2 regions of the Frateuria sp. GZRR35 genome follow, and region 2 is predicted to be linked to the other one. Evidence: predicted binding sites of a transcription regulator. Region 2 holds the regulator's gene; the other holds the start of a gene.

Region 1 (3,802 bases), on a different contig from region 2:
CCTCGGCCGCAAGGCCGAACGGGGAACAGGAACAGTACATGAGCAACGAGCGTCCGTGGCTTGCCCACTATCCGCATGACGTACCCGCCCAGATCGACGTCAACGCCTACGCGTCGGTGGCGGAGGTGGTGGAAGAAGCCTTCGGCAAGTTCCGCGACAAACCGGCTTTCGCAAGCTTCGGCAAGCAACTGAGCTATGGCGAGATCGAGATCCTGAGCCGCCAGTTCGCCGGCTACCTCACCGGTGTGCTGGGCCTGAAGAAGGGCGACCGCCTCGCCATCATGCTGCCCAACGTGCTGCAGTATCCGATCGCGCTGTTCGGCGCGCTGCGAGCGGGCGTCGTGGTGGTCAACACCAACCCGCTCTATACGGCCCGCGAGCTGAAGCACCAGTTGGAGGATTCCGGCGCCAAGGCCATCGTGGTGCTGGACAACTTCGCCTCCACGTTGCAGGAGGTCATCGACCAGACCCACGTCGAGCACGTGGTCACCACCGGCATCGGCGACCTGTTGGGCTTCCCCAAGGGCGCGCTGGTCAACTTCGTGCTCAAGCACGTCAAGAAGATGGTGCCGGCCTACTCGCTGCCGAAGGCAGTGCGCTTCCGCGACGCACTGGCACAGGGCGCATCACATCCGATGCCCAAGGTGCAGCTGGGCCACGCCGACCTCGCCTTCCTGCAGTACACCGGCGGCACCACGGGCGTCGCCAAGGGCGCGATGCTCAGCCACGGCAACATGGTCGCCAACATGCTGCAGGCCAGCGCCTGGATCGGCGATCTGGCCAAGCCCGGCGAAGAGGTGATCATCACGGCGCTGCCGCTGTACCACATCTTCTCGCTGACGGCGAACGGCCTGGTGTTCATGCGCCTTGGTGGTCTGAATTGGCTGATCACCAATCCGCGCGACATGCCGGGCTTCGTCAAGGAACTGAAGAAATCCGGTTTCACGGCGCTCACCGGCGTCAACACCCTGTTCAACGGCCTGCTCAACACGCCAGGTTTCGCGGAGCTGGACTTCTCCCGCCTGCACCTGACCCTGGGCGGCGGCATGGCGGTGCAGCGCGCGGTCGCCGAGCGCTGGAAAAAGACCACGGGTTGCACCCTGGCCGAGGCCTACGGCCTGACCGAAACCTCCCCGGCGGTGTGCATCAACCCGCTGGACCTGCGGGAGTACAACGGCTCGATCGGCCTGCCGGTGCCTTCCACCGATGTCGCGATCTGGTCCGAAGAAAACCAGCCGCTCGCGATCGGCGAAACCGGGGAGCTGATGGTGCGCGGCCCGCAGGTGATGCAGGGCTACTGGCAGCGACCCGAGGAGACCGCCAAGGTGCTGGGCACCGATGGGTGGCTGCACACCGGCGACATCGCCCGCATGGACGAGAACGGCTACGTCTACATCGTCGATCGCAAGAAGGACATGATCCTGGTCTCGGGCTTCAACGTGTATCCGAACGAGGTCGAGGACGTCGTGATGCAGCATCCGGGCGTGGCCGAGGTCGCCGCCGTGGGCGTGCCGGACGAGCACTCCGGCGAGGTGGTGAAGCTTTTCGTGGTGCGCAAGGACCCGGCGCTGACCGCCGACGTGCTCAAGCAGTTTTGCCACGACAACCTGACCGGTTACAAACGCCCGCGCCAGATCGAATTCCGCGATGCGCTGCCCAAGTCCAACGTGGGCAAGATTCTTCGTCGCGAGCTGCGCAACGAGCAGAAGAAAACTCCCGCTTGACAGACACTTCTTGTAGAGCCGGCGTGCGGGCAAGGCTCTTCGTACCGTTCAGCAGGAGCATCGCCCGCTAGCGGGCTCCTCGGGCTCGCAAGGCGGGTTCACTCCTCCCGCCAATGCTCCAGGATGTCGGCGTAACCACCGAGCAGGTTCCACAGCGGTACCTGCTTGTCTTCCGGAATGCGCGAATAGGCGAAACCGATGTGGCGGTCGGAAATGCGCGCGACCACCGCCTCCAGGTGGATGTGCAGGTCGCGGCCGAAAATCATGTCGAGCACCCACGCCTGCCCCAGCTCGCCCTGCCAACCCAGCGGTCGGCGCAACAGCGCGCCCGTGGCGGAAATGTCGACCAGTTCGGTCGGATGGGACTGCACCCCATGGCTCATCAGCACGGTCGTTTCGATGCGCATGCGCGCGGGCCGCAGGAACTTGGGGCCCGATTCATCCGCCACGTTGTCTTCGATCGTCATCTAGCTCCCCAAGTCGAAGCGCACCCGCGCCCCCGTGACGTCCCTGTGATCGTACGACGCATCCTGCGCCCCATCGACAACCTTGTTGCCGCCCACAGCCGCCGGCATTCAGCGGCCCGCGCGCGTAGCGCGAACGCGATCGCCCTCACACCGGTAAAAGCAAGCATCATGCCATTCATGGATCGGGGCGACATCATCCGACGCTCCATCGGCCGAGCGCCCGAACTGCCGCGCTCGGCTGCAAGCACGACACAACGTGTCACATGCTGCCCCACCCGCGGGCATATACTGGACTTGCCGCAACGCTACCGCTAACCTGTCGCCATGCCCGGTTCCAGCGTGCGCCGTGCCGGTCGATACCGGCCATCGCGGCATGCTTCCCAGGTTCCCGGCAGATCGATTTGAACCGTCCGTGGCGCCGCGTCGCCATCCTGTCTTGCGTCCGCTTCGGGGCCTGATGCCCAGCACGGGCGCCTTGGTGGTCGCCTGAGCCGCCTGACCGAACCGCCGTGGCGCGGCTTCGTCATGCGATACCGCGGCGACGGCTGCGCCGAAAGCGGCAAGCCAGCTTGACCGGCCGTCGGCCTGAAGCCGCGGTCACGAGGGGATACCGTCCGCAGGGCGACGCCCGGCCAGGACGAAAGGTTTGAACGCATTGCCGGCCGCGTGAGCGGCCTCACGACATGCATTGATGAGCACAGAACCGCAGCAGCCGGCCGCACCGTCGCAGGACGCCTTCGCGTCGATCCCCCAGCAGCAGGAAATGCCGCTGGCGGTCGTGCGCGGCGAACCGTTGTTGCAGATGCCGCAGGACCTGTACATCCCGCCGGACGCGTTGGAAGTTTTTCTCGAGGCGTTCGAGGGGCCGCTGGACCTGCTGCTCTACCTGATCCGTCGCCAGAATCTAGACATCCTGGACATTCCGATTGCCGAGATCACCCGGCAATACATGGAATACATCGACATGATGCGGGACGTGATGCGCCTGGAGCTGGCGGCCGAGTACCTGCTGATGGCCGCGATCCTGGGCGAGATCAAGTCGCGCCTGCTGCTTCCGCGGCCGCCCGCCGAGGAAGGCATCGAGGACGACCCGCGCGCCGAACTGGTGCGCCGCCTGCAGGAATACGAACGTTTCAAGAAGGCGGCCGAGGATATCGACACCCTGCCCCGCGTCGAACGCGACACGGTCGCAGTGCACGCCGAAGTCGGCGAGCGCAACGTGGTCAAGCTGCCGCCACCGCTGGACCTGAAGGAAATGCTGCTGGCGCTCAAGGATGTGATGCACCGCGCCGAACTGTTCGGCCACCACGCGATCAAGCGCGAGGCGCTGAGCGTGCGCCAGCGCATGGGCGAACTGCTGAGCCGGCTCGAAGATGGCGTCTTCCACCGGTTCGAAAGCCTTTTCGACATCAACGAAGGCCGCCTGGGCGTCGTGGTGACGTTCCTTTCGATGCTCGAGCTGGCCAAGGAAATGCTGGTGGAAGTCGTGCAGGAAGAACCGCTGGCGCCGATCTATATCAAGGCGAAGGCCTCGCTTGCCGAGGAAAGCGCCGAACTGCCGGACGACGTGCCGGTGTCCGCCGCCGCCGAGTAGGCGCCGGCTTCCCGAAA
Region 2 (3,802 bases):
CAGCCCAGCTGGTGCAGGGCGGCACTAGAATTCACGGCGTCGGCATGCGTGCCGACCTCAATGACAAACACCTGGAGCTGCTCGATGACGTCCACGCCACGTTCCCGCCCCGCCAGCACGCGCGCTAGCGCCCGCTGGGCGCTGGTACTGCTGGGCCTGCTGGTGCTGGCGCCGGCCCAGGCCAAGCGCAGCGACCGCGATCAGCCGATGGATGTACAGGCCTCGCACTTCGACGGCTTCCGCAAGCCCAACAGCACCACCACGCTCAAGGGCAACGTGGTGATTACCCAAGGCTCGCTGAAAGCCACCGGCGATCTGGCCAAAGTGCACTTCGACGCCAACGCCGAGATCGACAGCGTGGTGCTCACCGGCAGCCCGGCGCACCTCCAGCAGCTGGACGACAACGGCAACCTGATGCAGGGCGAGGCCGCCACCATCGACTACCAGGTGGCCAAGGATTTCGCCGTGCTGCAGGGACACGCCTCGATCAACCAGCACGGGCGCGGCGAAGCCCATGGCGACCGCCTCACCTACAACACGCAGACCAGCGAGATGACCGGCGACAGCGGTGGCGACGGCCGGGTGCACATGATCTTCAAGCCCAAGCCCAAGGCGGGTTCCGCCGCGGCTCCGGCAGCCGCTACCAGCACGCCCGCCCCCGCCACCAGCAGCGGGCAGCCCTGACCGATGCTCGCTGCCGAAGGCCTGCAGAAACGCTACCGCTCGCGCCAGGTCGTGCGCGATTTCGGTTTTTCGATCCGCCAGGGGGAAGTCGTCGGCCTGCTCGGCCCCAACGGTGCCGGCAAGACCACCTGCTTCTACATGGTGGTGGGCCTGGTCGAAGCCGACGGCGGCAGCATCCGGCTGGACCGCCAGGACATCACGGGCCTGCCCATGCACGCGCGCGCGCGGCTGGGCATCGGCTACCTGCCGCAGGAGGCCTCCGTGTTCCGCCGGCTCTCGGTGGCCGACAACATCCTGGCCGTACTCGAACTGCGCGAAGGCCTCACCGCCCGCCAGCGCAACGAACAGCTCGAAGGCCTGATGGACGAGCTGAAGATCGCGCACATCGCCGGCCAGAAAGGCATCAGCCTTTCCGGCGGCGAGCGCCGCCGCGTGGAGATCGCCCGCGCGCTGGCCGCGCAGCCGCGCTACATGCTGCTGGACGAACCCTTCGCCGGCGTCGACCCGATTTCGGTGGGCGAGATCCAGCGCATCGTGCGCCACCTGAAGGAACGCGGTATTGGCGTGCTGATCACCGACCACAACGTGCGTGAAACGCTGGGCATCTGCGACCGTGCCTACATCCTGAACGAAGGCGAGGTGCTCTCCCGCGGCACGCCGGCGCACATCCTGGCCGACGAAAAGGTGCGCGAGGTCTATCTGGGGCGCGAGTTCAAGCTCTGAAGCGGTGATGTGACGCAGGGCCCGCCAGCACCTGCCATCGCTATGGTCGCGTCACACCCGCCGGGGTAGGATGATCCCACGTCTCTCTGCTACGGCTGGCATGAAACCCGGGCTCCAGTTCCGACTCAACCAACAGCTCACCCTGACGCCGCAATTGCAGCAGGCGATCCGGCTGTTGCAGCTGTCGCAGCTGGAGCTGGAAGCGGAACTGCGCCAGATCGCCGAAGGCAACCCGCTGCTGGAGTTCGAGGAAGAATCGGCGCCCGGCGAAACCGAGGAGGAGAGCTACTCTCCCGCCCCGGACGAAGCGCCCACCGTCGACCACAACGCCGACGATGTCGCCGACTGGGGTGAATCGGGCACCTCCGCCGAGGCACCCATCGATTTCTCGCTCGGCAGCAATGCCCCCTCAGGCAGCCGTGGCGACGACGATTTCGAACCCCAGAACGCTGCGCCCGAGACACTTCAGGAGCACTTGCTGTGGCAGTTGAACCTGTCGCCGTTCAACACGCGACAGCGCCTGATCGCCACCGTGATCATCGACGCGCTCAACGCCGACGGCTATCTCGTCGAAGGCATCGAGGGCGTGCTCGCGGCCTTGCCGGCGGACCTCGATGCGACCATCGACGAAGTCGAGACAGTACGCCGCCAGTTGCAGCGCTTCGACCCCACCGGCATCGCCAGCGTCGACCTGCGCGATTGCCTGCGCGTGCAGCTGGAACAGTTCGAGGCCGACACCCCGCAGCGCGAGCTCGCGCTGCAGATCGTCGCCGGCGAACTTGAACTGCTCGCGCGCAACGACGTCGCCAAACTCGCACGCAAGCTGCGCGCAACCGAAGAAGAAGTCGCGGCCGCCGCATTGCTGATCCGCAGCCTCGATCCACGCCCCGGCGCCGCGCTCGACGCCACGCCGGTCGAGTACGTGGCGCCGGACGTCTACGCCTACAAGGAAGGCAGCCGCTGGAAGGTGAGCCTCAATCCGGACTGCCAGCCGAGGCTGGGCCTGAACCAGCACTACTGCAGCCTGATTGCGCAGGCGCGCGGCGAGGACGCCAGCTGGATGCGCGGCCAGCTGCAGGAAGCGCGCTGGCTGATCAAGAGCCTTGAATCGCGCGCCGAGACGCTAATGAAAGTTGCCGATGCGATCGTGCGCCGGCAGAGCGCTTTCCTGGACTACGGTCCGGAAGCGATGCATCCGCTGGTCCTGCGCGAAGTCGCCGAGGAGGTCGGCATGCACGAATCGACCATCTCGCGCGTCACCACGCGCAAGTACATCCATACGCCGCGCGGCACCTTCGAGCTGAAGTATTTCTTTTCCAGTGGCGTCTCCACCGAGGATGGTGGCGGCGCCTCGGCCACGGCCATCCAGGCCATGATCAAGAAGCTCATCGACGCGGAGGACACGCGCAAGCCGCTGTCCGACCAGGCCCTGGCCGAGGAGCTCAACCGCAAGGGCATCCAGGTCGCCCGCCGCACCGTGGCCAAATACCGCGAGGCACTGCGCATACCCAGTTCCAGCGAGCGCCAGCGCGCCAGCTGACCCTCTCTCCTGAAACCCGCCACTTGGAACCGGCCCGAACGATCCCATACGAGTGATAGACCGGCATGTCGTCACCATTGACGGTATGCGAACCCGCCGCCCCACGGCGGCCCGTAACAGAGGAGGCGCCCCATGCAGTTCCAACTCACCGGCCAGCAGATCGAAGTCACTCCTGCCCTGCGTGCGCATGCCGAATCCCGGCTCGATCGCCTGACCCGCCTCGACGAAAGGTGCCTGGGCCTGACCATGGTGCTGTCGATCGACAAGCTGCAACATTGCGCCGACGCCACCTTGAGCACCACGGGTGCCGCCCTCCACGCGGCGGCGTGCGGTGCGGACATGTACGCCTCCATCGACATGGTGTTCGACAAGCTCGCCGCGCAGTTGCGCCGCCATCGCGACAAGGTCACCGACAAGCACCAGCAGGAGGCGCGGGACGCCCGCCAGATCGGCTAAGCGGTCCCGCAACCGGCAAAAGAGACCCGCCTGGTGGCGGGTCTTTTTTTGCCCGAAGCGAAGCGCGATACCACGTACCCGAACCATCCCCCGCGACCGCGGGGGATGGTGCCGACAGGCGGATGGGGGCGCCTTTTGCGCGATATCTGGTCAGCCCGTCGCAAGGTTTCCCCATCCGCCCTGCGGGCACCTTCCCCGTGAGCGGGGGAAGGATGCAACGCGCAACGCCAGGCACGGCGGGCGGATCAGACTGCCGTTGCGACACTCGTTCACCCGCGCCCTCCCCCGCATAACTGGCACAATGCGTCCCGTTGCCCGCCGGAAGAAACATCCTTGGAACGCCTGACCGCACGACAACTCTTCGACGGTGTCCACGAGCGCATGGGCCTGCGCTGGGTG

Evidence for each region. Region 2 encodes sigma-54, which starts transcription at its own class of promoters, with help from an activator protein. Its sites were predicted from a motif close to TGGCACGNGCNTTGC; they were not measured.
Region 1: ACFWZ3_RS05030 (PilZ domain-containing protein) is a predicted target of sigma-54. The motif match lies at 2,351-2,365, and genes of this name have one in related genera.

What each region holds. Positions count from the first base shown of each region.
Region 1 is NZ_JBHZGL010000003.1:90,228-94,029, reverse strand. It holds gene ACFWZ3_RS05035 (AMP-binding protein) at 39-1,724, shown strand; gene ACFWZ3_RS05030 (PilZ domain-containing protein) at 1,823-2,191, opposite strand; gene ACFWZ3_RS05025 (segregation and condensation protein A) at 2,883-3,785, shown strand.
Region 2 is NZ_JBHZGL010000010.1:150,736-154,537, reverse strand. It holds gene lptC (LPS export ABC transporter periplasmic protein LptC) at 1-128, shown strand, start outside; gene lptA (lipopolysaccharide transport periplasmic protein LptA) at 85-684, shown strand; gene lptB (LPS export ABC transporter ATP-binding protein) at 688-1,407, shown strand; gene ACFWZ3_RS12820 (RNA polymerase factor sigma-54) at 1,508-2,947, shown strand; gene hpf (ribosome hibernation-promoting factor, HPF/YfiA family) at 3,080-3,403, shown strand; gene hprK (HPr(Ser) kinase/phosphatase) at 3,737-3,802, shown strand, end outside.